3 regions of the Calorimonas adulescens genome follow, and region 3 is predicted to be linked to each of the others. Evidence: riboswitches for the same ligand, from Rfam matches in the RefSeq annotation. Region 3 holds a riboswitch; each other region holds the start of a gene.

Region 1 (10,054 bases), on a different contig from region 3:
CTCACCATAATACTCCTTTGGCAGACCTATCTTAAGTCCCTTAATACCATCCCTTATCCCATCCAGAAAACAATTTTCTCTCCCGGGGACTGACGTGGAGTCCATCTCATCTTGTCCGGCAATGACACTCAAAAGCATTGCAGCATCTTCCACATCCCTTGCAAACGGCCCTATCTGATCCAGCGAAGAAGCAAAGGCCACAAGCCCATATCTGGAGACACGCCCATATGTAGGTTTTAACCCCACAACTCCACAAAACGAGGCAGGCTGCCTTATAGAACCACCGGTATCAGAACCTAATGCTGCAGGGACTTCTGATGCAGCCACTGCCGCCGCAGAACCTCCGCTGGAGCCACCAGGCACCCTGTCAAAGTTCCACGGATTTACTGTCTTTTTAAAAGCTGAATTTTCTGTGGATGAACCCATGGCAAATTCATCCATGTTTGTTTTCCCAACAATTATAGCCCCGGCTTCCTTTAACTTTTTCACAACTGTAGCATCATAAGGCGGGACAAAATTCTCCAGCATCTTTGATGCGCATGTGGTTTTAGTACCCTCTGTACATATATTATCCTTTATTGCCACCGGGATACCCAGAAGTGCGGCACTTTTGCCATCTCTCCTCAACCTATCAGCCTTTTCAGCAGCCTTAAGTGCGCCCTCTTTGTCCACATACAGAAATGCCCCGATAGCCCCATCTTTCTTATCTATATTCTCTATTATACTTTCTGTAAGCTCCACAGAATTCGTCTCACCCTTGTCAAGAATGGAAATGAGTTCATGAACACTGTATTCGTATAACTCCATCATAAACCTCCTCAATCAAAGACTTTTGGCACTTCAAAAAAGCCATCTTTTTTATAATCCGTGTTGGATAATACCCTGTCCCTGTCCATAGACTGCCTTACGATATCCTCTCTAAAGACGTTATTTAGCGGAAGCACATGTGCTGTCTGCTCCACATCTTCAGTGTTTAACTCCTGAAGTTTTGTCACATACCCTACTATTTGAGAAAGGTCTTCACGCAGGTCTTCCATGGCCTTATCGTCAAGATAAAGCCTGGCCAGCTTTGCAACATAATCCACTGTCTGTCTATCGATCTCCATTTACAACCCTCCAATCATTATTGATTCCACTGTACAAAGTCTATATTAGCATGTTAGCAGCACTAAATAGCAATCATCTTTTTAAAATCATCCTCGCTAATTATAGTCACATTGAGCTCTCTTGCTTTGTCCAGTTTAGACCCCGGGTTTTCACCACAAATCAGATAGTTAGTCTTTTTGCTCACGCTTCCTGTCACCTTGCCACCAAGTTGTTCAATAATGTTTGCCGCCTCCTCCCTGGTAAAGTCTTTCAGAGTACCTGTTATCACAAAGGTCTTGCCAGCCAGCAAAGTCTCATGAACTTCTTCTATCTTTCTCGTATTGACACCCGCTTCAATAAGCCTGTTAATGATAGCAATGTTTTGTTTCTCAGAGAAAAAATCAACTATGCTTTCGGCTATCTTTGGCCCTATCTCAGGTATTGAGGTAAGTTCTTCAGCACCTGCCTTCATGAGGCTCTTAATGTCCTTATATGCCTCAGCAAGAATTTTTGCTGCTTTACTGCCCACCAATCTTATGCCAAGACCATTTATAAGCCTATCTAAGTCCCTTCCCTTGCTATCTTCAATGGCATTTATCAGGTTTTCTGCAGACTTTTTCCCCATCCTCTCAAGGTTTAATATATCCTGATATCCTATATAATAAATGTCGGCAATGTTTTTTACAAGTCCTTTATCTACTAATTGTGAAATTACAGCAGGGCCCATTCCATCAATATCCATAGCCTCTTTAGAGGCAAAGTGTTCAAGCTGTCTTTTTATCTGAGCGGGACAGCTCAACCCAGTACAGCGTGTCACAGCTTCTCCAGGCAGCCTGACCACTTTTGCACCACACTCCGGACACGTATCAGGCATAGCAAAGTCTTTCTCTTCGCCCGTTCGTTCTTCTATTAGTGGTTCAACGACCTCAGGGATTATCTCACCTGCCTTCCGGATATATACCCAGTCACCTATCTTTATGTCCTTCATCTTTATATAATCCTCATTGTGCAATGTAGCCCTGCTAATAGTAGAACCTGCCAGTTTAACCGGTTCGAGGAGGGCTGTTGGTGTTAGTGCCCCTGTCCTTCCCACCTGCACTATTATATCCTTTATTCTGGTCTTTGCCATTTCAGCAGGATACTTGTACGCTATAGCCCATCTGTATGATTTAGAAGTGCTGCCCAGGATCTCCCTTTTAGCCAGGTCATTTACCTTTATCACCAGACCATCTACAGCAAAATCCAGTTCATTTCTTTTTGATTCCCATATATGTACCTGCTCAAGGACCTGGTCAATATTATCGCATTTCACATAATACGGGATTATTTTTAACCCCATCTCCTTTAAATATTCCAGTGTTTCTATATGGGTTGTAAAATTCTTTCCCTCCACCCTCTGCAGGTTAAATATAAAAATATCTAAATTTCTAGATGCCGTTATTTTTGGATCAAGCTGTCTTAACGAACCAGCAGCCGCATTTCGAGGATTGGCAAAGAGGGGCTCTCCATTTTGTTCACGGAGTTCATTGAGCATCAAAAAGCTCCTCTTTGGCATGTATACCTCTCCGCGCACCTCAAGAGAGACTGGTTCTTCTAATTTTAGCGGTATAGACCTTATGGTTTTAAGATTCGCCGTAACGTCTTCCCCTACAAAACCATTGCCCCTTGTAGCCCCCTGTACAAATATACCATTTTCGTATCTCAATGCACAGGAAAGACCATCTATCTTCACTTCAACAACATATTCTGTGTCTCCAACCTCTCTTCTCACCCTTCTGTCAAAATCTCTCAGCTCGCCTTCATCGAACACATCGCTAAGGCTCAGGAGCGGTAAAGTATGAACATATTCTGCAAACCCCTCTAACACCTCTCCCCCTACCCTTTGTGTAGGAGAATCCGGCGTGAGATATTCTGGATATTGTCTCTCTAACTCAATGAGTTCCCTCATCAAATTGTCAAATTCTGCATCGGATATCTCCGGAGAATCAAGTACATAATACATATAATTGTGATGGTTTATTATATCCCTTAGTTCATTTATCCTCTTGGCGGCCTGCTCTTTGTCCATACTAACCCTCCTCGACTTTTAATGGCGCAATGTTGGCAGACAATCTCTTCAAACCAACGCTCTGGAACACTATGGCAAGCTCCTTGTCGCTACCCATATCCTTAACCTGGACAATTATTCCAGAACCCCACATCTTATGCATAACCTTCATACCCACAGCATATTTTTCTTTACTTGAGGCTACCTTCCCCGGCTCTTCAACAGACATGCTGCGTTTTTTAAAAGGCTCTTTGGCAAAATCCGGTATATCAATCTCTTTAATGAATCGCGAGGGGATACATACCATTGTTCTGCCATAAAGATTTCTCGTCCTTGCATAAGTCATAATAAGCCTCTCTTTGGCCCTGGTAACAGCCACATAGCAAAGACGCCTCTCTTCCTCCATGTCTTCATCATTGTCCAAAGCTCTTGATATGGGAAAAAGCCCGTCTTCCATGCCAACCATAAACACCACAGGAAACTCTAAACCCTTGGCAGAATGTACAGTCATCATGACAACACCCTCTCCATCTTCTAAGGAGTCAATATCGGAAACCAACGCCAAATTGGCGAGGAAGTCCTCCAGCACTAGATCGGGGTTATCTTTTTCAAACTCTTTAGCTGCACCAATAAACTCATTCAGGTTTTCAATCCTTGATTCAGATTCAGGTGTATTCTCACTCTTTAATATCTCCAGATAGCCTGTCTTTTGAAGCACCAGCTCCACCAATGCCGAGATGGACACATCATCCTTAAAACTTATAAGTTGGTCCATTATGTTTACAAAAGATAAGACGCCCTTCACCTGTCTTGCCGATAGATCGGTATCACCTGCAAATTTTGCGGCCTCATAAAGTGATATGCCATTACTTCTTGCATACTCCGTGAGCTGTTCTATGGTTTTTTCTCCAATCCCCCTTGATGGTTCGTTGATTATCCTCAGCAGGCTTACCTCATCTGACGGGTCCTGTATAACCCGCAAATAAGACATTATGTCCTTTATCTCTTTCCTTTCATAAAATCTCAAACTGCCCACTACTCTGTAGCCAATCTGATACTGTGCCAGCTCTTCCTCAAAAGCCCTGGACTGGGCATTGGTCCTGTATAATATAACTATATCAGAGGAAGAATAACCTCTATTAATTAAATCAATAATGCTGGAAACAACATACCGTGCCTCCATGCGCTCGTCTTCAGCCTTATAAAGTACGATATCCGGGCCACCCTCGTATTCAGTCCAAAGCTTTTTACCCTTTCTGCCCTTATTATGTGCTATAAGGTTATTGGCAGCGTTTAAGATCTTCTGTGTAGAACGATAATTTTGTTCCAGTTTTATCACCTTAGCGTTAGGAAAATCCCTTTCAAAGTCCAATATATTCCTTATATCAGCCCCCCTAAAACCATATATGCTTTGGTCATCGTCACCAACAACACAGATGTTGTTGTACCTTTTAGACAAAATCTTTATGAGTTCATACTGGGCCCGGTTTGTATCCTGATATTCATCAACAAGTATATAGCGAAACATGTTCTGGTACTGAAGAAGAAAATCTTCATGCACCTTAAAAAGTTCCACAGTCTTCATTATAAGGTCATCAAAATCCATAGCGTTTAGTTGTTTAAGACGCCTTTGATACTCCCTGTATATACTTGCCACATTCTTACTGCGAAAGTCGTTAGCTGTTTCTTTTTCAAAGGTATCTGGATCCATCAGACTGTCCTTTGCCCTGGATATGGTATGCAGCAATCCCTTTGGTTCGTAATATTTAGGATCGAGGTTAAGCTCTTTCAAACAGGACCTTATCAAGGAAATGGAATCAGATGTATCATATATGACAAAGCTCCGTTTATATCCAAGCCTTTCCGCTCCATCGCGCAATATCCTGACGCAGGCCGAATGAAAGGTTGAAATCCACATATTTTTCACTGATGCATTAAGCAGCTTTTCCACCCTGTCCTTCATCTCACTGGCGGCCTTGTTGGTAAATGTTATAGCCAATATATTGTATGGTGACACTTTCTTTACGTTTATCAGATAAGCAATCCTATGAGTCAAAACTCTCGTTTTTCCACTCCCTGCCCCTGCAATAATTAAAAGTGGTCCATCAGTAGTAGTCACTGCTTCCTTCTGCGGGCCGTTTAACCCTTCTAAAATATCCATAAGACTCACCTCAACAAAAAACCTGAGGTTACCCCCAGGTCAGCTTTTCTTTTTTTGCTCTAACCTGTCTAATATAATATTATAACCGTCTGAGCCATAATTCAAATACCTATTTACCCTGCTTATGGTAGCCGTACTTGCCCCTGTTTTATCTGCTATCTCCACGTAGGTCTTTTTTTCTCTGAGCATTTTTGCAACCTGCCATCTCTGTGCCATCTCTTTGATTTCATTTATCGTGCATAAATCCTCAAAAAATCTGTAACATTCCTCCACATCTTTAAGCTCCAGTATAGCCTCAAAAAGCTCATCCACAGCCTCACTCTTGAGTTTTGATTCATACATGGTTTTCCCTCCTTGAAAATATTATACAGAAAATTCATTAAAACTTCAATAGGCTAAAGCAAAATGTTTTAAAAATAATTGGGTAATCCCCAATCAGACCAGCCGCTCGCAGGAGCATTGTGATTATACATACTGTTAATTCTAATTTAATGAACCAATCTCCCCCTCCACTGTTTCAATGAGTTCACCGGTCTTAATAAGCATCGCACAGTCCTCAATATGTCTGTACATCAATTCATCTCTTTCAATAAACGGTATCCTTGACCTGATAAGCCTGTACGCAGCTCCTGTACCCTTCCCAGGCGACCCTCCATCTCTTAAGTCTATCGCCTGAGCGGAAGACATAAGTTCTATCGCAATAACATTAATTGCATTTTCTAATATTTCCCTTGTCTTTCTGGCTGCTATTGTCCCCATACTTACATGATCCTCCTGATTGGCAGAGGATGGTATAGAGTCTACACTGGCTGGATGAGATAAGACCTTATTTTCAGACACCAGCGATGCTGCCACATATTGAGGAATCATGAATCCGGAATTTAAACCGCCTTCCCTTGTAAGGAAACCGGGCAGACCATTGCTTAAATTTGAGTCAACCAGTTTTGCTATCCGCCTTTCAGATATATCAGCGAGTTCAGATATTGCTATCCCAAGAAAGTCCATGGCAAGAGCAATCGGCTGACCATGGAAATTTCCTCCTGATATTACTATATAATCCTCAGAAAAGATCAGTGGGTTATCTGTAACGGAGTTCAGCTCTGTCTCTACTATTCCTTTGACATAATCAATTGCATCCTTAGATGCCCCATGTACCTGAGGTATACATCTGATGGTATACGAATCCTGCACCCTTATTTCTCCCTGTCTTGTAATAAGGCTACTTCCCTCTGTAAGAATGCGAATATTTCTTGCTGTTTTTAGCTGGCCGGCATGTGGCCGGAGCATATGAACCCTTTCATCAAAGGCGTCCTTTATGCCTCTTAAGGCTTCCATAGAAAGTGCTCCGGCTATATCCGCAGCTTTACTTAAGTTCATGGCATCATGTATGGCTAAAGCTCCTATAGCCGTCATTACAGGTGTTCCGTTTATGAGGGCCAGGCCTTCCTTTGAAACTAATTTTACCGGTTTTATACCAGCTAACCTCATAGCCTCTCCGCCAGGCATACGTTTTCCCCGGAAATATGCCTCTCCCTCACCTATGATGACCAGCGCCATATGGGCAAGAGGAGCAAGATCTCCACTGGCCCCCAGGGAACCTTTTGAAGGCATAACAGGTATAACATCCCTGTTGAGCATTTCTACCAGAGTATTTAAAGTCTGTAACCTAATGCCTGAATATCCTTTTGCAAGCGTATTTGCTCTGAGCAGCATCACAGCCCTTACTACCTCTATTGGAAGGGGATCTCCTACACCACATGAATGACTTCTTATAAGGTTGTACTGTAACTCCGTTGCCTCATTCATCGATATGGTAACATCAGCAAACCTGCCAAACCCCGTGGTGATGCCGTACTCAACCCTGTTCTCACTCACGTAGCTGTCTACTAGTTCCCTTGCTCTATCTATTTTAACACATGCCTCTTCGGCTAACCTTACGGTTATATTGCCCTTAGAAACATTATAAACATCATCTACAGTAAGGCCATTACCGTCAATATACAATTCTGACATCCGTCTGCCCCCTACTATTTATTTAGATTAATATATTCGATAAAAAAACAGCAAATCCTTCTTTTATGCAAAAATTTTATATAATAGCTTTATGCTATTAGTACCTATTTACAGGTATATTTGGGCAGTACGTTATCGTGCTAAAGTATCATTATGAAATAAGTTTATGTATTTTATGCAATTGCAAATATAATTCAACATGCATTTTAATCATAAATAAAAAATTTGTGTTGACTTCCTGTACAAATTCAAATATACTCAATGTATAAATTGAATATGTTAAGCACTCTTATCAAGAGAGGTGGAGGGACTGGCCCGATGAAACCCGGCAACCGGCATGTATATGCAATGGTGCCAACTCCTGCAGCGCAAAGCTGAGAGATGAGAGAGGCTATTATAGTCCTCTTTCATCGTGTGAAAGAGGATTTTTTATTGGAGGTGTATCTTATTGATTTTAATCAAAAATTTGACCAAGGTATATCGTACAGAAAATGAGAGCATTACAGCACTTAAAAACATTAATCTTGAGATCAATGATGGTGAGATATTTGGAATAATGGGATTGTCAGGAGCTGGTAAATCTTCTCTGATACGCTGCATAAACCGCCTTGAGGAACCCACAGAGGGCACCATCGAGATAAACGGCCAGGATATTATGTCTTTAAATAACAAAGAGCTGCGAGAGATGCGAAAAAAAATAGGGATGATATTTCAACACTTTAATTTACTATCCAATAAGACTGTATACGAAAACATTGCCTTCCCTATGGAAATCAGCGGGGTATCAAAAGACGTGATTGATAAAAGGATTAAGGAGCTCCTGGATATGGTCGGCCTGGCTGATAAAAAAGATTCATATCCGTCTCAGCTCTCTGGCGGACAAAAACAGAGGGTTGGCATAGCCAGGGCATTGGCCAACGGTCCAACACTGCTTTTGTCTGATGAGGCTACCTCAGCCCTTGACCCCCAGACAACCTCGCAGATTTTATCACTTTTAAAGGAAATCAACAAAAGGCTCAACCTCACCATAATAGTTATCACCCATCAGATGGACGTAATAAAAGAGATATGCGACAGGGTTGCCGTCTTAAATGCCGGTGAGCTGGTTGAGGTGGGAAATGTGGTTGATATATTTTCTCAACCGTCTTCTCAGATAACTAAAAAATTCGTAGGCATAGAGGAGGGTATGCCAGATAGCATAATCGATTACGACAGGGGCATGGTAGTCAAGGTACTGTTTATAGGCAAGAGTGCCAGGGAACCTGTAATCTCCCACCTCATAAAGACCTTTGATGTCGATGTAAATATACTCTCAGGAAATATACAGCATATCCATGGTGAAACCATAGGAAACTTAGTCATTGGCCTTGAAGGCCAGGCTGATAAAATTAATAATGCCGTAGAATGGTTAAAAAATCAAGGATTAAAGATAGAGGTGTTGAAATGAATCAGGAAATCATGCGTATTTTGAACTTGCTTCTCCCATCCCTTTGGCAGTCCATATACATGGTTTTTGCATCCACCATATTCTCTCTTATACTGGGTCTGCCTCTGGGTGTACTGCTTGTAATAACGGAAAAGGGAGGCATAATGGAAAAGCCTGCACTCAATAACGTTCTTGGCACTGTTATAAATATACTTCGCTCTTTCCCATTCCTGATATTAATGATAGTCATACTCCCCCTGTCAAGGCTTGTCGTTGGCACCACCATAGGTACAACGGCTACCATTGTCCCTCTTTCTATAGCAGCAACGCCATTTGTTGCCAGGGTAATAGAAAGTTCATTAAAAGAGGTAGACAGGGGTGTAATTGAAGCATCCCTATCCATGGGTGCCACACCATTTCAAATTATAACGAGGGTACTTATTCCAGAGTCACTTCCATCACTTATACTCGGAATTACCCTCACTATAATAAATATTATAGGCTACTCAGCAATGGCAGGAGCTATAGGAGGAGGTGGTCTCGGAGACTTAGCCATCAGGTATGGTTACCAGAGGTATGATACACACGTGCTTATAGCAACGGTAATTGTACTGATTGTAATTGTACAAGTCGTACAAATTGCAGGAAGTTATCTTGCCAAAAAAGTTGATAGGAGGTAAATACAGTGAAGAAAATTTTATTAATCAGCCTTATCTTTATACTGTTAGTCGGCCTTGTAAGCGGCTGTGGCAGTTCAAATACACAGTCCTCAGGTCAACCACAAAATCAACCTGCAGAAACACAAAAAGAAGTAACATTAAGGGTAGGAGCAACACCTGTACCCCATGCAGAGATACTGGAGTTTGTAAAACCAATATTAAAAGAAAAAGGGATAAATCTGGAAATTGTTGAGTTTACTGATTACGTACAACCCAATAAGGCATTGAACGACGGTTCCATTGATGCTAATTTTTTTCAGCACGTACCTTATATGGAGGAGTTTGAGAAAAACAACAATATGAAGCTTGTAGCACTCGTCAAGGTACACGTTGAACCCATGGGTGTATACTCCAAAAAGGTTAAATCGTTGGAAGAACTAAAGGATGGTGCAACCATCTCCATACCCAATGACCCAACCAATGAAGGCAGAGCTCTGCTGTTGCTCCAAAAGAACGGCCTAATAAAACTGAAAGACTCTACCTCATTAACCGCTACCCCTATAGATATAGCAGAAAATCCGAAGAACCTTAAGTTTTCTGAACTGGATGCAGCACAACTGCCAAGAACACTACAGGATGTAGACGCTTCAGTCATAAATACC
Region 2 (10,054 bases), on a different contig from region 3:
AAAGATACAACTGCGCAAATCCGGCCAGTTCTTTAAATCTTTCCCTGGCATACTCACCTATTTTTTTAAAGCTGATCTTTTGATGTATATATATCTCTGTCATAACCCTGTTTACCCATACATCTACAGGAAACGCTTCATATTTTTGTAATGAATAGAGCAGGATGCAGTCTGCAACCTTTTCGCCAATACCTTTAACTTTCATCAACTCAGATTTAGCGGCAAAATAGTCCATCTTTTTGAGCACAGACAGGTCCAAATCACCCCATGCAACCCGCTTTGCGGCATCACATATGTATTCAGCCCTAAAGCCGCAGCGACTCTCCTGAATTTCACAAACCTCCGCATCAGCCAGTACATCAGGAGATGGAAACGTATAATAGGTATCACCATTATACTCTATTGGTTTACCGTACATCCTAGACAGGTTCTCAATGATTCGTTTAATCTGCGGTATGCGGTTATTAGAAGAGACAATATATGAAATCAGGCATTCAAAGGGTTCCTGGTTTAATATGCGCAGGCCGTATCCATACTCCATAGCTTCCTTCATGTAGCCATCAAATTGCAGCCTCCTTTTGATTTCATTATAATCTCTTTCTAGATCAAAGTAGTATATAATATCATCCATATCCTCTTCTGTTACATTGTCAATCAAAATATCCCCATTTAATTTTTTAACCTTGATAACCTTATTCTTTACTACGCCAACAAAACCATCATCCTTACATTCCCAGCGAAAACATTGGCCACTTTCAAAAACCTGGTATGGTTCAAAATTATCGATATATTTTATAAGTATTCCATTATCGGTTCTTATGTAATTCATTTGACAAATGTTTCCCCCTTTTAGCAGCAATCATTAATGACATTGTTACAAATTACTAACATGACATATAGCATCCAGATGCAACATTAAAATGAGTCAATTAAGCTCACAAATTTTAGAGTATCCAGGGTGTCATTAGGTGCCAGGATGTTATTGACCTGCTGTTATGAATTTACTACCATGATTTATACTATCTATTGATAATAACATAAAAGACCTCATAAAAAAAGAGCCCATGTAGGGCTCATTTAAATCAATACCAGCCTTTAACCTTCATTGCTTCAGCAACCCTCTTAACAGAGAGCATATAAGCAGCAGTCCTAAGGTTTACATTGTGTTCTTTGCTAAGCTTATATACAGCATCAAAAGCATCTACCATCATAAGTTCCTCTTTTTGCGATACCTCTTCCTCTGTCCAGTAATACCCATACAGGTTCTGTACCCATTCAAAATAGGATACAGTGACACCGCCTGCGTTAGCAAGTATGTCAGGGATAACCACTACGTCTTTTTCTGTAAGTATCTCATCAGCCTCCGGAGTCGTCGGCCCATTAGCGCCTTCACCTATTATCCTTGCTTTTATCCTGTCTGCATTTTCAGATGTTATTACATTCTCCAGTGCTGCCGGTACAAGGATATCCACGTCAAGATACAGTATCTCATCTTTATCCATAGTGGTACTACCCGGGAATCCGTCAACATTCCTGTGTTCAGTGTTGTACTTTTCAAGAGCCTCTATATCAAGTCCATCCTTATTATATATAGTTACCCTGCTGTTAGAAACCGCAACAATCTTTGCCCCATACTGGCTGAGGAATTTAGCCGCAAAACTGCCTACATTCCCGAACCCCTGGACGGCAACCTTTGCCTTTTTCAGGTCTATTCCCATATTTTTAGCCGCTTCCCTGACTGTAATAGCAACTCCAAGCCCAGTAGCCGCAGTCCTGCCTTTAGACCCACCTATAGATAAAGGTTTGCCTGTAATAACTGCAGGAGAATCTTTTCTAACTATTTTATTGTATTCGTCAAGCATCCATGCCATTATCTGGCCATTCGTGTTCACATCAGGTGCAGGGACGTCAACCTGAGGACCAATAAAGTCTGCAATAGCACTTATGTAGCCTCTGGAAAGTCTCTCCAGTTCACCCTGTGACAGAGTTTTAGGGTCAACTATCACGCCACCCTTACCACCGCCATATGGAAGACCTAATAGCGAGGACTTAAATGTCATCCAGATAGAGAGTGCCTTTACCTCATCTGCGCTTACATTCTGATGGAATCTTATACCACCCTTTGTTGGCCCCAATGCCCTGTTGTGCTGGGAACGATATCCTGTAAACACTCTTACAGATCCATCGTCCATTTTAACAGGAATAGCCACCTCTAAAAACCTCTGCGGTTTTGATAGAATTTCATATACCGCCTCCTCAAGACCCAACCTGTCACAAGCCTCTTTCACCTGTTCTTTTGCTATTTCATACGGATTTAATACCTCTCCCATCCATATTCCTCCTTAAAATTTTTTCCAATATTATTTTAACACACTTAAAATATTAGGTAAATGACATTTTGCATAAGAAAATTTATATTTTGAACTTGATGCATAAATTTCAATACTTTTGCATAATGCAATTTAAAAGTCATAATGAAACGCTTTCATTCGGCTACTTATAATAGCATTTATTTTAATTTTTTGTTATAATTATAAAAAAGCTGAAGGGGGAATCAGCAGTGATAGAATATAGTTTAAAATATGGAAAGGAATATGTGAATATCAGTGTACCAGAAAAGTCAGACATTACTGTTCTTGAGCCGGAAGCCTCATCACCAATTCCTGACATCGAGAGTGCGCTTATCTATAGTATTAATAATCCAATTGAGTCCCCACCATTACCCAATCTTTTAAGTCCAACTGACAAAATAACCATTGTCATAAGTGATGCTACGCGAAGCTGGATCGGAATTAATAATATATTGCCGCCTCTTGTAAATAGTCTAAACTCTTCTGGCATAAAAGATGAAGATATCGTTATATTAGTTGCCCTTGGAACCCATAGATTTCAGACAGAAGAAGAAATTGCAAGTTTGGTGGGGAAAGAAATATATGGAAGGATAAATATAGTACAGCATGACTGTGATGATTACAGCAATTTGCAATATATAGGAACAACCAGTCTTGGCACAGAGGTAGAGGTTAATAAACTGCTTTTAAATAGAAAAGTCATAATTACCGGGGGAATTGTCCACCATGACATGGCAGGGTTTGGTGGAGGGCGAAAGTCTATACTTCCTGGGTGTGTCAGTCGAAAGACTATATTTCAAAACCATGTCCATACAATGAAACCTGATGGTCAGGGGATTGATCCAAGAGTCGGTACGGGAAAACTGGAAGATAATCCCTTAAATATGGATATGGTTGAGGCTATGAATATGGTAGCCCCCATTTTCCTCATCAATCTCGTTGTTGATGGTGACGGCAAAACAATCGGTATCTTCTGTGGCGACCCCTATGCGGCATGGTATGAAGGGTGCAAATTTGCCGACGACGCCTTTTCAATAAATATAGATAAACCATCTGACCTTACAATCGTTTCGTGCGGCGGTTATCCCAAGGATATAAATCTGTACCAGGCTACCAAGTCACTTTTCAATGCGGCAGCGGCTACTAAAGATGGGGGAAATATAGTATTTCTGGCGGAGTGTATAGAAGGCGGCGGCAGTGATAAATTTTATGGATGGGGCAAATATCTTCCTTTTGATAACCTTGAGAAAGAATTACGCAAACACTTTACTATAGAGGGCTATATATTTTACTATGCGGTTTATATAGCCCAAAAATACAGTGTTTATCTCATGTCAAAAGATCCGGATGAAACAGTAAAAGACATGGGGTTCATAACAGTGGACAATATAAACGATACGATTTGTAATATAGTCAATAAAAAGCCTATAAACAGCATATATATTATGCCTTATGGTTCCACAACCATACCCAAAATAACAGATAAATGATACCACCTTGAAAATAAAAAAGATACATGCTGCACCTTTATAAAAAATCTGGTATAGCTGTTGCTATACCAGATTTTTTATTGATACCTGTTCTCTTAACTCTTCTGCCTTATCTGTCTTTTCCCATGAGAGGTCAAGATCTGTCCTACCAAAATGGCCATAGGCTGCCGTCTGTCTGTAAATTGGTTTTCTTAAGTCAAGTTTATCTATAATTGCTGCTGGTCTGAGGTCAAAATTATTATTTATCAGTTCAATAATTTTATCATCCGGTATTCTTCCCGTGCCAAAGGTATCGACCCTTATGGATATTGGCCTGGCCACACCTATTGCATACGCCAGTTCCACCTCGCACTTATCTGCTATACCTGCAGCGACAATATTCTTAGCCACATATCTGGCCGCATAACTGGCTGACCTGTCTACCTTTGTGGGGTCTTTCCCGGAGAAGGCCCCGCCGCCATGTCTTGCATATCCACCATAGGTGTCTACAATAATCTTACGCCCGGTAAGTCCTGAGTCACCTTGAGGGCCACCCACGGTAAACCTGCCCGTTGGATTTATATAGTATTTTGTGTTATCGTCTAAGAACTCCGCCGGAATGACAGGTTTTATGACATATTCTATGATATCTTTTTCTATAGTATCATGGTCCACCTCTGGATGATGCTGTGCCGAAACCACAATAGTATCAACCCTCACTGGTTTATCACCATCATACTCAATGGTCACCTGAGTTTTGCCATCCGGCCTGAGATATGGAATAGTCCCATCCTTTCTAACCTCCGCCAATCTCTTCGCCAGCTTATTGGCAAAGGAAATTGGCATGGGCATGAGTTCCGGGGTCTCATTACATGCATAGCCAAACATCATCCCCTGGTCGCCTGCACCAATCAGATCATATGTACTGCCCGAATATCCCCTCTTCACTTCCAGAGACTGATTTACCCCCAATGCTATATCTGGTGACTGTTCATCAATTGATGTTATTATGGCACAGGTATCACCGTCAAATCCAAATTTTGCCCTTGTGTATCCAATCTCTCTTATTGTCTGGCGAGCTATCTTAGGTATATCAACATAACACTGGGTTGTTATCTCCCCCATAACCAGCACCAGCCCTGTTATAGTAGCCACTTCACAGGCAACTCTGGCATCGGGGTCTTGAGCTATAATCGCATCCAGCACAGCATCAGCTATCTGATCGCATATTTTATCCGGATGCCCTTCTGTAACTGACTCAGAAGTGAATAATTTTTTCATCTTTTTCCTCCTTTAAAATTACATAATAAAACCTCTTCCAAAAGAAGAGGCATATTTCCTTTTCCCCCATCTTTCAGAATTATCCATTCTGCAGGAATTAGCACCATGCAAAGCTGGTTGCCGGGTTTCACAGGGCCTGTCCCTCCGCCACTCTTGATAAGAGAATCTTATCTATTCAATTTACTATGTAATGATAGCATAAATTACTCTTTAAGTCAAACATAAACAATAAAAAGCCTCTGCAGGCTTTTGTATGGTGGAGGGAGATGGATTCGAACCATCGAAGGCCGCGCCAACAGATTTACAGTCTGCCCCCTTTAGCCACTTGGGTATCCCTCCACATTATTCAACTGGAGCTGGCGATAGGACTTGAACCTACAACCCGCTGATTACAAATCAGCTGCTCTGCCGATTGAGCTACGCCAGCATATATATGGTGGGCGCAACAGGGCTCGAACCTGTGACCCCCTGCTTGTAAGGCAGGTGCTCTCCCAGCTGAGCTATGTGCCCATACTACTGGTGACCCCGAGGGGATTCGAACCCCTGTTACCGCCGTGAAAGGGCGATGTCTTAACCACTTGACCACGGGGTCTCTCTTCACACTGGTCGGGGCGGCGGGACTTGAACCCACGGCCTCATGGTCCCAAACCACGCGCGCTACCAACTGCGCTACGCCCCGCTCACACGGCGTTCATATGACATTGTTTATTATACTTGCATTCCAGAATATGTACAATCATGAAATTTAGCCATATTTCATGATTATGTAGCATTAGCTTAATATATCTAATTAAAACTCATTAAATCTTCGTAAAACATTAAACTGAAATTTGTAACCTAATTGTAATATTAATTTAACCCTTTTTAAACTATCTATGGTTATAATAGTTATATGACAACAGTTTATGAGGTGATGGGATGAAATTCTACAAAAAAATTTATGCCATAATGGTCTCTGTATTATTATTGAATTCCTTTACATCCATAGTGTACGCAAGTGACTATCAAATTATCAATGAAAAGACTCAAAGTGAGGTGCTTTCCGAGGGTGTAACTCATACCACTATAGAAAGATTTACCACCTCTGGTTGGCTTGATATAAATATTCTTGAGGTGGAACTTAATAATAAGGATATAGACATCGATGCCTTATATGGGTCGGAAGGGTTGTCTCAGCCGTCCACTGTGTCTTCTATGGCCAGTGAAGCTGGCAGCGTAGCTGCTATAAACGGCGACTTCTTTGATACAAAATCTGGAAGCCCTATAGGTCAGATTGTATCAGATGGTGTACTTATTTCAGGCCCCCCAGATAAGAGTTTGTATGGTAAATTGAGCAGTTTTAATATCGACAGGGACGGGAACATCTTCTTTGAATATTGGACATATAACTTTAGCGTTTCCTTACCTGACGGTACCTCATTACCCATTGCGTCTTTTAATAAAGCCTCCAGTGGACAATATCTAAGCCTTTATGATTACCACTGGGGCAATACACCCGGAGCCAATGGTAATCCAAACCATACTGAGGTTATTGTCGACAAGGATGGAACAGTGCTGGATGTCAGGCCAAATCAGCCTTCAGTGAAAATCCCGGAAGGAGCGTATGCCCTGGTAAGTAATGGTGATACTTCTCAGCAGCTTTCAATGCTGGTTCCTGGAGATAAACTTGTGATTAACCTTGATACTACCCCTGAATACCACAATCTGAAACTGTCTGTGAGCGGTGGCACAATGCTTGTAAAGGATGGCACCATAGCCCCGATAACCCATGATCCCGTACCAAAGCCGACAGCTCGAACGTCAATTGGTATAAATAGAGAGGGAAATAAATTGTTCCTCGTCACTGTTGATGGCAGAAACGGGAGCTCTATGGGCTTACTGGAGAGTGAAATGGCCCAGCTCATGCTGGATATAGGGGCGTATAATGCGATAAATCTTGATGGCGGCGGTTCTACAACTATGGTGATAAGGCCTTTAGGAGAAAAAAATTATGTTACCGCAAATAAACCTTCAGACGGAAAAGAGAGGCGTGTTGCTGATGCCATAGGTGTATTTAACAATGCTGAAGCCGGAGATGTCAGGGGACTAAAAATCAAGGCTGACAATAACGTGTTCGTCGGTACCCGTGCAAAGATAGGGGTATTTGCCTACGACGAGAAATATAATCCTGTAGATGTGGACATGGCCCGTGTTACATTCAATGTAAGTAATGTAAAGGGCAAGTTTGAGGACAACAGTTTTATTCCGCAATCGCCTGGCCAGGCCGTCATCACTGTGAAATATAAAGGTGTTTCTGAAGAATTTAATATAAACGTCCTGGACAAGCCAATAATCTTAAAGTCAAATATATCAACAATAACCACAGACTATAATACAAAGACAGAGATTAAGATATACGGCAAGGATAAAGACGGTTATACAGCAACCATAGACCCTGCTGATATTGAATGGACTATCTATGGCAACGTCGGAAAAATAGAAGATGGCATTTTTACTTCAGGTACTTTAAATGCTTCAGGATATATAAGAGCCGAGTTTGATGGGACATATATCAATATACCGGTAACAGTCGGCAATGCACCACAGACTACTGATGTACCAGACAATATCCGTCTTGAGGATGTGGACCCATATAACAAAAAGATCAATGTAAATAATGACATGAACTCTTACAACATATTTGTTTATGGCGATACCAGCACCAGCACTTTGCTCCAAACCCTGATGCTTTCAAAGGCTGTAGATAAAGCTAACGAGACATCATCTTTTGCCGTGTTTATGGGGAAGAACGCTAAAAAGTTTAACAACTTAAAAATCCCATATATAGCAATAGACAGTCCTGGCCTGTATGAATTCAGAAACTCCAGTTTCATAGTCATGGATTCATCAAAAGGAGGACTGAGAGCAACTGATGCCAGCCAGTGGTTTGCTCTAAAGGACTATTTAAAGAACGCAAATGGTGAAAATATATTTCTTGTTTTAAATACACCTGTTTGGGGAAGCAGTGGATTTACAGACCAAAGAGAGGCAGCTCTACTAGAAAACACTCTTAAGGACTTTAAAAACTCAACAGGCAAAAATGTATGGATTCTATATCAAGGTGGACAAAATTTTTATACTGCTTTAAACGATGAAATAAGGTATCTTGGCCTCAGTGGTACTAAAAATGCCGTAAAGAGTGATGTTTCAACAATGCCCTATGCCCTGATTGAGGTAAATGGCAATGAGGTCTACTATCAAAAGAACAGCCTGTTTGAATAACCTTTGATAGAGCGGAGAGAAATATCTCCGCTCTATTTTACACCAGTTTTTTGTTTGACATAGCTCTCCTCTGCAATTTTCATTATCTTCTCATAATCCTCTGATGAAAGGGCATTTCTAAGTACTTCCCTTACTGCTTTTTCTTCATCCTTCGTAACCCCATCCTCGTAAGTCTTCAATATAAAAGCAATGTCTTCTTTTTTCAATTTAGTCAATATCATCATGCTTTCATATTTTTCCTGCGCAGGTATACTTTTAATCATCTCATTTAGTTCTATAAAATTTATATCCATGTCCTGTGTGTTTTTACCATCTATGTTATTTCCCTCCACCCTTTTTTGTACCTCTTCCCATTTTGGCCATGGAATCTCAGTAAGAGGAAACTGTTCTCTAATGCCACTGACAATATCACTATCCCTTACCCTCTGAGGTGGAATATCTTCCATTGAACTGTTACATAAACTATCTTCATCCTTCTGTAATTCCTCTTTGTCGGACTCGTCAGAACCTGCTGTATCAATCAATTTTACGTTGTCTTGGACAACAACACATGGGTCCTCTCTTCTTTCTGTCAAATGCACTGATGTACTTGTGTCACCTATCCTCATATCCAGCATAAATATAATAGAGACACAGGTTATTAGCACCAGAGCTGGTGCGCTGTATCTTTCGGTAACCATTATAACATCCACCTCAAGATAAAGTATTGATAAATATTGCTCATATTATACATTACAAGGGGTGATTTTAACTTGGAAGTCAGAGTAAATTATAGGAATAGAGACTCCAGTACCATGATATCAAAGTTTCTTAAAAATTATGTGGACACAAGGACTATAATACTGTGTATAGGTACTGACAAATGGATAGGTGACTCATTAGGACCGTTTGTTGGATATTTCTTGAAAAAAAACCTTTATCCTGGCCCGGTATATGGCACTTTAGAAAATCCAGTACATGCCATAAACCTGTATGATACACTAAAAGAGATAAAAAAAAGGCATCCCTATAGCAATCTTGTCGCTGTGGATGCCTGTCTTGGCGAACCTATTAACGTCGGTAAAATAGTATTAAACAATAGACCTATTTATCCTGGCAAAGGAGTTGGCAAAATGATGCCAGCTGTAGGAGATATTTCAATAGTCGGTATAGTAGATGAATACAATTCTTACAACCTCCACAATATAAGATTAGATTTAATCGTAAATATGGCTGAGACTATATGTAATGGCATACTGCAATCCATAGATGCGAACAATTATCTCAGTTATTTGTAAGCCGTTATTAAAATTTAGAATGAACGCAGTGCTTCAAAAATCTTATTGATACCAGCGATCTGATCTTTTATGTTATTAATCTGCTCGTCCAGTTTCTTCATGGTGACATCATTGTTGCTAAGAACTTTTTCTAAGATGCTGGTAACCTCTTCAGAGGAGGATAGGATCTCCTCAATTTGAGCCGAAACCTCCTCGCTGGCTGCTACAACCTGCTCTGTCTCATGTTGAGTATTAAGCGAACTCTTTTCGTTCTCCTTGGCCACCACTGAAATTTCTGTAAACGCACTTTTAATGTCTTCAAATACCTCTGAGACTCTTCTGAACAAATCTTTAACCGCATTTACCTCCATACAGGCAGCCTCAGACTCTCCAACGCTTTTTTGTATGCTCTCAGTTGTATTGTTGGCAAATAGAA
Region 3 (10,054 bases):
TATGTCCTTTCTATCTCATCTACCCCCATAAGTTCTACAGGCATCCCCAATGCATCTCCAATGGCCAGGCCGACCAGACACCCTTCATATCTATCAATCATCCGCAATCAAATCCTCCTAATATTTTTTATTAAAAGTGCGTAGAACACCTTTGCAGCACCACAGATATTTTACCATATTCGTTATATGCAGCAATGATGTCTACCGGTCTTTTCCCAAGAATCCTGCAGATTATTTTAAGGCTCATATGAGGATACACAGCAAATACAGGTAAATTTTTAAATAAATCTACAGGGTGCCCTTCCTATCCTGGACCAATAAGTGTTAAAATGGAAATAAAGGAGGCGTACATATGAAAATAGGATTAGCCCTTGGCGGTGGTGCTGCCAGGGGATATGCTCACATAGGTGTACTAAAGGCTCTTGAAAGACATGGAATAAAACCAGATTGCGTGGCAGGATGCAGTATGGGGGCATTGCTTGGGGCTATATACTGCAGCGGTATATCCGCATCTGTTTTAGAACAACTGGCGATAAACATCAGCCCCAGGCAATGGATGGATATTTCCCTTTCCAGGACCGGCATAATGTCCGGCAAAAAATTAGAGTCCCTCATCTACACACTGACTGGCGGAAAAAACATAGAGGACTTGCCCATACCTTTTATAGCTGTAGCCACTGATGTCATGACATCCAGTCCCTACATATTTAAAGATGGCCCCATACATACTGCCGTAAGGGCCAGTACAGCCATACCGGGAATATTTGAGCCTGTATCCCTCGGGGATAGAATCCTGGTTGATGGTGGTTTTGTGGATAATGTACCGGTAGACCTCCTGGATGAGATGGAGGTTGACCTGACCATTGCAGTAGACGTTGGCTTTTCATTCACCAACTCAAAACCAACCAATCTATTTGAGATAATACTGTTGTCCATAGACACCATGCAAAAGAAACTGCATGAGTTAAACCCCATTAAGGCTGACCTGATAATAAAACCTGATGTAAGCGCCATAAGGCCAAACCAATTTGAGAAGGCAGCGGACTGTATAAAGATAGGTGAAGAGACCACGGAAGATTTCCTTTCTAAAGTCGACCCCGCCGTGTTTTCTCTTCTTGAAAAGAACCAATAAGTCCAGCAGCCTCTTCTAATATCCCCACATCCTTGGTCAGGGAAACCCTGGCATATCCTTCTCCACCCCTCCCAAACCCTATACCTGGCGCAACAATCACACCCTTTGAGTCCAGAAGCTCAGCGGCATACGTCATGCTGCTAGCATCATCCGGTATCTTGTACCACACGTAAATAGTCCCCCCAGGGTTGAAAAATTCTACTCCATGACTCTTCAAAACCCCTGTAAAGACCTCCTTTCTGTCCTGGTATATACTTACCACCTTCTGTATCTCCTCATATGGACTTTTCAGTGCACTTACGGCGGCCTCCTGGACAGGTAAAAACACACCCGCAAAATACTGCACTGTAAGACTCTCAACCGCCTTGACAAGTTCCCTGTTTCCCACCACAAATCCTACCCTCCAGCCGGCCATACTGTATATCTTAGACAGTGAAAACAGTTCAACTCCTATGTCCTTTGCCCCGTCCACCTCGAGGAAGCTGGGACTCCTTTTATTATCAAAGGTAATAGGCCCATAGGCAATATCGCTTACAACTACAAGTCCACGTCTCTGTGTAAACCCCTTTATTTCCTTAAATACCTCAATATCCGCCACAGCAGAGATTGGGTTGGACGGATAGTTGACAAAAATCAATCGGGCGTTTTTTGATATTTCATATTTTATTTTACCTAGGTCCGGCAGATAGTCTTTATCCAGCGGATACGGAACATCTATACCACCTGCCAGCCTTATACCGCTTATATAGTCTGGATATCCAGGATCTGGCACAAGAGCCGCATCACCGGCGTCAAGAATTGCCTGAGAGACCATGTGTATACCCGTCTTTGTGCCCGGTACTAAAGCTACCTCATCCTCCTCAAGTGACACACCATGATTCAACCAGTAATAGTCTATAACTGCTCTCTTGAGAGAAGGTATGGCAAGAAAGGGTGGATAGGTATGAACCTCGTTCCTTTTTAATTCATCTATCATCTTTTGTATTATATGGCCGGGAGGTGTAAGGTCAGGGCTGCCCTTGCCCAGGTCTATGACCCTCAACCCTGCCTCACGCTTTTTCATGGCCTGGCCATCCAAAAATGTGAATATATTATCCGGAACAGCATCAAACCTTTTAGACAATTTCACAATTAAACACCTCTTATCAAAGCGGTTGCCTTCCTATCTGCTTCAATGATTGCCCTCACCACATCCTCCGGTGTCACCTCAAAATACATATTATGCGTAGACTCCTGAGGCGCGCAGGCCCTCCGGGCAACCTTCTCTAACCTATCATTCTCTATGCCCTCCAGATTCAACATACTGAGGGTAACCGGCTGGTCTATGGAGTGGAGGAAGTTTGTTACCCTCTCAAATTCAGTGTCAGGATAGTTTTCCAGGCATAACTGTACCAGTGTGGAAAAAGCAATCTTCTCTCCGTGATTGAACCCATGAACCTCGGGAAGGATTGTAAAGCCGTTATGTATAGCATGAGCGGCAGCAATCCTGCAGTTATCACTCCCGAGTCCTCCCACCATGCCACTCAAGGCAATGATGGCATCTATGGTCTTTTCCACGGCCTCACTTACCCTGTTTCCCTTTACATCCTCATATGCTTGCCTTCCATATTCAAAAAGTGTCTCCGTGCACAGATCAGCCATACTCAGGGCAGCCCGTGTTGGTACATTTATATACTTCCCCTTTGATGAAGCCGCAGCCTCATATCCCTTCACCAGGGTATCAGATATACCTGCTGCAAAGTATCTGGCCGGCGACTCGGCTATCACCTTGGTATCGACCAGCACGAGAGATGGGCTGTCCCTGAACACAGTATACCTTAAAAACTCGTGTTCATCATTGTATATCACAGACAGCGGAGTCCATGAGGCACAGGTGGCAGCAATGGTAGGTATGGTTACAAGGCGTACCCCTATTTTATTTGCGGCTGCTTTAGCCGTATCTATGGCCTTTCCACCACCAACGCCAATTATCACATCTCGGTTGTTTTCAGCAGCTATCGTTCCGACCCTGTCAATCTCATCCTGTGTAACCTCACCCTTGAATTCAGTAACAATGTAGTCTATATTATTCTTTGTAAGGGATGCTGTGAGACTATCAGATGTCACCGAGAGGGCTGTATGTCCCCCAACAACCAGCGCTCTCTTCCCAAAGTCCTTTATATAGTCTCCTGCATCCTTTATAATGCCTGCATACTGTATATACCTGTTTGGTGAACCCATAACCAAATGCATCATCATTCCCCCTATTCTTCCACCATAACTACTGAGCCCTGGTACTTCTTATCAACAAATTCCTTTATCCTGGGATCATGATACGCCTCCAAAAGCTTTTTGAAAACCTCCTTATCTGCATCCTCTTTCCTCACAGCTATAACATTGGCATATGGTGAATTCGGCCCCTCAATAAATATAGAATCCTTTACGGGGTTGAAACCCATCTCAACTGCATAGTTGGTGTTTATGGCTGCTGCGTCTACATCCTCCAGAGACCTCACCGTCTGTGCCGCATCAATTTCCACTATCTTGATATTCTTGGGATTTTCCACAATATCTAAAGGTGTAGCGGTAAGCCCTGCATCATCCTTAAGCTTTATCACCCCCGCCGACTGAAGCAAAAGAAGAGCCCTGCCCTCGTTGGTGGCATCATTGGGCACAGATACAGTGCCGTTTTCCGGAAGGTCTTTCATGTCTTTTATCTTGTTAGAATATATGCCCATGGGAAATATCATAGTCTTACCTATCGTTGTAAGATTTGTTATGTTTCTCTCCTTAACAAAGTCATCAAAAAACGGCTGATGCTGGAAACTATTGGCATCCAGAGCCCCCTCTGATAACTGTATATTAGGCTGTACGTAATCTGTAAATGTAACTATCTCCACATCAATGCCCTCATCTTTCAATATCTCTTTAACCTGCTCCAATACCTCCTCATGGGGCCCTGCGGTAACACCTACCTTTATTTTAGTTACATCTCCATCATGAGTTCCCTGAGCACTGCTGCTTTGAGTAGTGCTTCCACATGCTGCAAGACTTAACACCAGTAAAACTGAAACCAATAATACAATAAGCTTTTTCAATTTCATCCCTCCATTTAATGCTTTCCTGCTGCTAATAAGCCAGATAACATGTCGCCAACATCCACCCTTCTGTATCTAACCGTGATACTCTATCGTTGCATCATATTAAATTTTTAAGTACTTCTCACCTCCATTCTAAGTATAAAAAAACTTCTCCTGGAAAATCAGAAGAAGTCACCTTCCCCTTATCTCCCAGAACACATTAAAGTTCTGCAGGATTTGGCACCTTCCCACAAAGGGGGTTGCCGGGTTTCATCGGGCCAGTCCCTCCACCACTCTCGATAAGAGTCTTATCTTTATTAAGTTAGTTCTTATATTACCACGCTAAAACAAGGGTGTCAATAGTCAAATTTTTAGAGTAGTGATTGAAGCCCCCTCTGGAATCGAAATGGTTCTACTTTCTCACGTATACTCCAGCACTGGCTTTTCCATTTGATTTTGCCCATTTGTCTCCTGAGTACCATTCCCCTGCGAGTTATTCCCATATCCCTTGCCTGCCTCTCTGCTTCTCTGTCTGGCATCAGGCATCTGAATCAATTTAAGAACTACTTGAATCTATTGAAACCCATTTAATTTGAGGTGTTCTTTTCTACATTTGGAAACAGCGCTTTCACAACGGCCTGAGCCTGATCCTGAGTGAGTGTCCCATCGTCAACAAGTTTTTGTAAAGGAGTCACAGACGTCCCATCCTCAGGTTTGGTATCTTTCTTGCTTTCAAGATAAGCCTTGCGCTCTTCCTCCGTCATATTTTTTATCTTCTCCATCTCTGCCTTGCGGGTTTCCTCCTGTTCATTTAAATACGCCAATATCTTCTCTTTTTGATCCTGCGTAATAGTCCCTGCAGACACAAGGCTGTCCAGTTGTTTTTCGATTTCTTCCTGTCTTGCAGCCTGAGCCTGCTCCATCTTTGCCTCCATTTGTTCTTGCAGATATTTACTTATGGCATCGGCCTCCTCCTGTGTGAGGATACCCGCTTCAACCAGTCCCTTCATAGGATCCAGCTTTGTTCCGGAATTGGAGTCCCTTTGGCTTTCAAGATAAGCCTTGCGCTCTTCCTCCGTCATGTCTTTTATCTTTTCCATCTCTGCCTTGCGGGCTTCTTCTTGATTATTATAGTACTCAATTATCTTTTCTTCCTGTTCCTGCGTTATCAGCCCCGCACTCACGAGATTATCCAGCTCTTCTTTTTGCTGTTGCTGGCGCTGCGTTTCAGCCTGCTTTTCAATATATGCCTTAATACTGTCTACCTGTTCTTGAGTCAAGATTCCCTCATCAACAGCCTCTGACCAAAAGTCACTTTTAGTGTCTGTTTCTGAACTCTTTTTGTTCTCAAGGTATGCCTTACGTTCTTCTTCCGTCATATTTTGAAGCTTTTCCATTTCTGTCTTTCTTTCGGCATCCTTTTCATCCATGAAGGAGGTTAATTTATCAGCAGTTTCCTGGGTTATAATCCCCTGCTCCACAAGGTCTTTCGTAAGTTCATCAATATTGTACTGGCCACCAGCTCTATCGCCGCGACCTGCTGGATCAAAAAGACCAAATCCCGCTTGCCCGCCTTTCCTGCCGGGCGCCATCTCTCCTGCCTGTTCTGTTACTGGTTTTTGACCGTCTGAATTACCGGTACTGTTGCTGTCTGCAAACACTATACTACCCGTTGTCAACAGCATTCCTCCAATCAAGGCAGAACTGACAAATGTTTTAACTTTTTTGTTCATAAAACCTCTCCTTTCAAAAAAAATTTTTTTCGACTTAACAAGTTTATTGTAAACCTATTTTGTTACGAAAAAATTACGGCAGTGTCACAACACTGTATAAATTTTGTTAAAAAATTGTGAACGCTATATGGCTTAAAAGTGACCAGCCTGCTCTGAAAAGCAATCCTGAGGATACTCCATGGATCAGTAGACCGTGAAAATAAATGGTGATATAATTCTTTTGGACAAAGTCCTTCAATGAGCAGTAAAAGTGCACTGGGGTGTTGGTTTTGGAAAAGAAGACCATATTAATAGTTGACGACGAATTAAAAATAAGGATACTTTTACGAGATTTCCTTGAAAGGGAGGGCTATACTGTGATTGAGTCCCCTGATGGGAAACATGCCCTCGAAACGTTTCATAGTTGTGGCGCAAACATAGACCTTATCATTCTGGATGTAATGCTCCCAGAATATGATGGCTGGACGGTCTGCAGAGAAATCAGAAGTGTGTCACAGGTACCGATAATAATGCTAACCGCAAAAGGTGAGGATTTTGATGAAGTCCATGGGTTTGAGATCGGGGCCGACGATTACGTAAGAAAGCCCATAAAACCAACAACTTTAATGGCAAGAATAAATGCTCTTTTCCGCAGGATAGACAGAGAGGCAACTAAAAATAATGTATTAACCTTTGATGGCATTGAAATAGACGATGTTTCCCATGTGGTGAAAGTGGATAATGAGGAAGTGTCTTTGAGCCCAAAGGAATACTCCCTTTTGCTGATTTTGGCTAAGAATAAAGGCAAAATAGTATCCCGTGAACAGTTGCTCAATCAGGTTTGGGGATATAACTATTACGACGGACTGAGAACAGTGGACAGCCATATCTACAGATTGAGAATGAAACTTGGTAAACGAGCAAATGCCATCACTACTATCAGAGGTTTTGGATATAGGTTTGAGGGTTGATTATGAATCTATCAATAAGATTTAAATTATTTATATATATGACCGTAAATATCATCCTGTTCGCCATTCTATTATACGGTTCAAACACTTTTTTTGCTGAGAAATACTACATAAGCCAGAAAGAACATCTGCTCGTCCAGACTGGTCAAAAACTTTTAAAACTTGTGGACGGAAAGACAACGCCTGAAGATTTTAATGATGAAAACCTGATTTATGAAATCAATACTCTGGAAAAGAGCATTGGCGGAAGCATCTTTATCGGAACATCGGATGGTACCTTATTTTATCCTGTTCAAAATGGCCGTAATGTCCCGCCGAGGCCGGGTTTTCCCATTAACCCCTTTTACGCTCCCGACAAAGAGCAGAATCCGCCCGGGGGGCTGGATTTAATGATCCTAGACCAGCACAAAACCAGAGTGAAAAAGTGGGAGCGCTATGACGATAAGTCATTTTTTATAATCACCCAGGACCCCAATTTTAAAATAGACACCTTAAGATATCAGATTCAACTGGATAGTGGCTTAATACTTCTTGTGTGGGTACCCATGGCCGAGATAACTGAAAGCGCTTCGATTTCCAACGATTTTACGGCAATTGTCGGATTAATCACCGTAATGATTACCGGCATCTGGGCACTGTTTATTTCTGGCAAATTTACACATCCAATTACAGAGATGAACAAAATTACAAAGAAAATGGCTGAATTAGATTTTTCCCAGACCTTAAAAATTGATGGGGAGGATGAAATCGGCCAGCTTTCACGCAGTATAAATCACCTTTCACATAAGCTCAGCGAAGCAATCAGGGAGTTAAATGACAGAAACAGGCGGCTTGAAGAGGATATCGAACGCGAACGAAAACTGGATAAAATGAGACGGGAGTTTATATCAAGCGTTTCCCATGAGCTGAAGACACCAGTCTTTTTAATCCAAGGATATGCGGAGGGCCTGAAGGCAGGCATCGCCGATGACAAAAAAAAGAGAGACTTTTACTGCGATGTGATCATGGAGGAGGCTGAAAAGATGGACACACTGGTTAAAGACCTGCTGACCCTCTCCCAGATAGAATCAGGCATGTTTCCTGTAAAAAAAATACCCTTCAATGTATCGCAGCTTATAAAGGAAATTATTTTCAAGTATAAGCCGGTACTGGATGAAAAAGGCATCCATATAGAGGTAGACACGGAAGAGGCATTGATGGCTTATGCTGATCCAGCAAGAATTGAGGAAGCTGTCGTTAATTTTATGAATAATGCCATAGACCATGTGGACGAGAAAAAAATTATTAAACTTACTGCAAAACCAGCCGACCAAAAAATTCGAATATCGGTATACAATTCGGGGATGGCAATTCCCGAAGAGGCTCTTGACAAGGTCTGGCACAGCTTTTATAAAGTCGACAAGGCCAGAAAAAGAGCGCTGGGAGGAACTGGTCTTGGCCTGGCCATCGTCAAAGCCATCCAGGAAGCTCACAAAAACGCATACGGGGTCGCCAACGTAGATGGAGGCGTGGAGTTCTGGATTGAGCTGGATAAGTCAGATCCGGGTTTCATTGAATTTTAAAACTGCAAAGACTATCTCCCCAGCCAAATCTCTAACCGACTTATATTCTGCATTTATAATAATATCAGCATATTTTTCGTACAATGGCTCTCTATCCACAAAGCGCTTAATAAACTCCCCGTAGTCCCTGGCAAGCGGTCTTGTCTCTGTTTTCTTCGCCCTCTCGTAAAGGGTCTTAATGTTATTTTTTATATATACCACCACAGAATTACCCTTAAGGCGCCACATGTTGTCGTCATTTAGAATAACTCCACCTCCTGTTGCTATTACCAGATTATCCTGATGCTGTAAAAAACGACAGAGCCTGTTTTCCATCCTCCTGAATGTCTTTTCTCCGTCCTCTTCAAATATCTTCTTTATACTTCTATGAACCCTGTTAACTATGTACTTGTCTGTGTCAATAAATCCAAGCCCGCTATAACTGGCTATAACAGCCCCGACGGTGGTCTTTCCTGCACCCATATAACCTATGAGCACGATGTTTTTCATATAAACACCCTTACCATTTATTATACCTGTTTTTTTAGTTCTTTATATATCACTGACATAAGGTTATAAACAGATAACTTTCTCTGAAATGCAGCTGGTATATGAACCACCTTTCACGTCTTTCGCCGTCTACTATCATCCTATAAAGCCATATCATCTTGCCTGACCGTGATAAACTGTTGTATAGATTATACCATCATCTCCAAAGCTGCCGCAACTTTTTCAATTTACGGCAACTTAAAGCCCCGGTCTCCCGAGGCTTTAAACCTATTCGTTTTCCAGTCCAACTCCACTGTACAATCTTTCTTCTTTTTCACTCTTCATCCTTGAAGCTATCTTATCCACTATCAGCGCTATGGCGTTATCGCCGGAGACATTACATGCTGTACCAAAGCTGTCCTGGGTGAGGTAGAGCGCTATCATAAGCGCAAGCTGAGCCTCATTAAACCCAAGCATACTCTGGAGTATTCCCAGGGCTGCCATGACAGCACCACCCGGTACACCGGGAGCTGCCACCATGGTTATCCCAAGCATAAATATAAAACCTGCCATTCCTGAGAGTGTCACTGGCATACCATTGAGCATCATAACCGCTATAGAACACATGGTAAGCGTAATGGTTGAACCAGAAAGGTGTATGGTGGCGCAGAGAGGTACAACAAATTCCCTTATGGCTTTGGAAACACCATTCCTTTCTGCACACTGAACATTTACCGGTATGGTTGCGGCCGATGATTGGGTACCAAGAGCCGTAACATAGCCAGGTATCTGGTTTTTAAGACACTGTATCATACTTTTCCCACTGTAAAGGCTTGCAACAGCAAACTGGAATAGTATTATGATTATGTGGCATGCTATGACTATCACAAACACCTGTCCAAATACTGATAAAATCCTTGCAACTTCGCCGGCATATGTCATATTGGCAAATATACCGGCTATATGAAATGGCAGCAGGGGAATTATTATACCTTTTATTACCATATCTATTATTTTCTGAAACTCAGACATGACGTTGTAAAGCGTTTTCTCTTTTATCGCAGATATACCTATGCCGATGATGAACGCAATTATTATGGCAGCCATAACATCCATGATGGGCGGCATACTAATAGTAAAAAATGGTTTT

The links. A riboswitch is a leader RNA that binds a small molecule or an ion and turns the genes downstream of it on or off. The one in region 3 is predicted to bind S-adenosylmethionine.
Region 1: it holds a riboswitch for S-adenosylmethionine, as region 3 does, so the genes downstream of both, FWJ32_RS08080 (methionine ABC transporter ATP-binding protein) here and FWJ32_RS09560 (MetQ/NlpA family ABC transporter substrate-binding protein) in region 3, are expected to answer to the same signal.
Region 2: it holds a riboswitch for S-adenosylmethionine, as region 3 does, so the genes downstream of both, metK (methionine adenosyltransferase) here and FWJ32_RS09560 (MetQ/NlpA family ABC transporter substrate-binding protein) in region 3, are expected to answer to the same signal.

What each region holds. Positions count from the first base shown of each region.
Region 1 covers NZ_VTPS01000011.1:19,472-29,525, reverse strand. Annotated here, with positions in the region: gene gatA (Asp-tRNA(Asn)/Glu-tRNA(Gln) amidotransferase subunit GatA) at 1-807, opposite strand, end outside; gene gatC (Asp-tRNA(Asn)/Glu-tRNA(Gln) amidotransferase subunit GatC) at 819-1,106, opposite strand; gene ligA (NAD-dependent DNA ligase LigA) at 1,169-3,154, opposite strand; gene pcrA (DNA helicase PcrA) at 3,156-5,294, opposite strand; gene FWJ32_RS08090 (YerC/YecD family TrpR-related protein) at 5,334-5,636, opposite strand; gene hutH (histidine ammonia-lyase) at 5,778-7,307, opposite strand; SAM riboswitch class I at 7,594-7,695, shown strand; gene FWJ32_RS08080 (methionine ABC transporter ATP-binding protein) at 7,756-8,754, shown strand; gene FWJ32_RS08075 (methionine ABC transporter permease) at 8,751-9,413, shown strand; gene FWJ32_RS08070 (MetQ/NlpA family ABC transporter substrate-binding protein) at 9,419-10,054, shown strand, end outside.
Region 2 covers NZ_VTPS01000002.1:121,110-131,163, forward strand. Annotated here, with positions in the region: gene FWJ32_RS02320 (DNA glycosylase) at 1-829, opposite strand, end outside; gene FWJ32_RS02325 (Glu/Leu/Phe/Val family dehydrogenase) at 1,083-2,330, opposite strand; gene FWJ32_RS02330 (nickel-dependent lactate racemase family protein) at 2,561-3,841, shown strand; gene metK (methionine adenosyltransferase) at 3,905-5,101, opposite strand; SAM riboswitch class I at 5,165-5,264, opposite strand; tRNA gene FWJ32_RS02340 (tRNA-Tyr) at 5,356-5,440, opposite strand; tRNA gene FWJ32_RS02345 (tRNA-Thr) at 5,453-5,528, opposite strand; tRNA gene FWJ32_RS02350 (tRNA-Val) at 5,536-5,611, opposite strand; tRNA gene FWJ32_RS02355 (tRNA-Glu) at 5,619-5,693, opposite strand; tRNA gene FWJ32_RS02360 (tRNA-Pro) at 5,705-5,780, opposite strand; gene FWJ32_RS02365 (phosphodiester glycosidase family protein) at 6,020-8,362, shown strand; gene FWJ32_RS02370 (hypothetical protein) at 8,395-9,042, opposite strand; gene yyaC (spore protease YyaC) at 9,115-9,639, shown strand; gene FWJ32_RS02380 (methyl-accepting chemotaxis protein) at 9,654-10,054, opposite strand, start outside.
Region 3 covers NZ_VTPS01000014.1:56,042-66,095, forward strand. Annotated here, with positions in the region: gene FWJ32_RS09540 (ADP-ribosylglycohydrolase family protein) at 1-101, opposite strand, end outside; gene FWJ32_RS09545 (patatin-like phospholipase family protein) at 353-1,132, shown strand; gene FWJ32_RS09550 (aminotransferase class I/II-fold pyridoxal phosphate-dependent enzyme) at 1,086-2,261, opposite strand; gene FWJ32_RS09555 (iron-containing alcohol dehydrogenase family protein) at 2,264-3,364, opposite strand; gene FWJ32_RS09560 (MetQ/NlpA family ABC transporter substrate-binding protein) at 3,376-4,209, opposite strand; SAM riboswitch class I at 4,392-4,497, opposite strand; gene FWJ32_RS13725 (hypothetical protein) at 4,612-4,746, opposite strand; gene FWJ32_RS09565 (hypothetical protein) at 4,779-5,924, opposite strand; gene FWJ32_RS09570 (response regulator transcription factor) at 6,194-6,874, shown strand; gene FWJ32_RS09575 (sensor histidine kinase) at 6,877-8,436, shown strand; gene FWJ32_RS09580 (shikimate kinase) at 8,410-8,925, opposite strand; gene FWJ32_RS09585 (dicarboxylate/amino acid:cation symporter) at 9,193-10,054, opposite strand, start outside.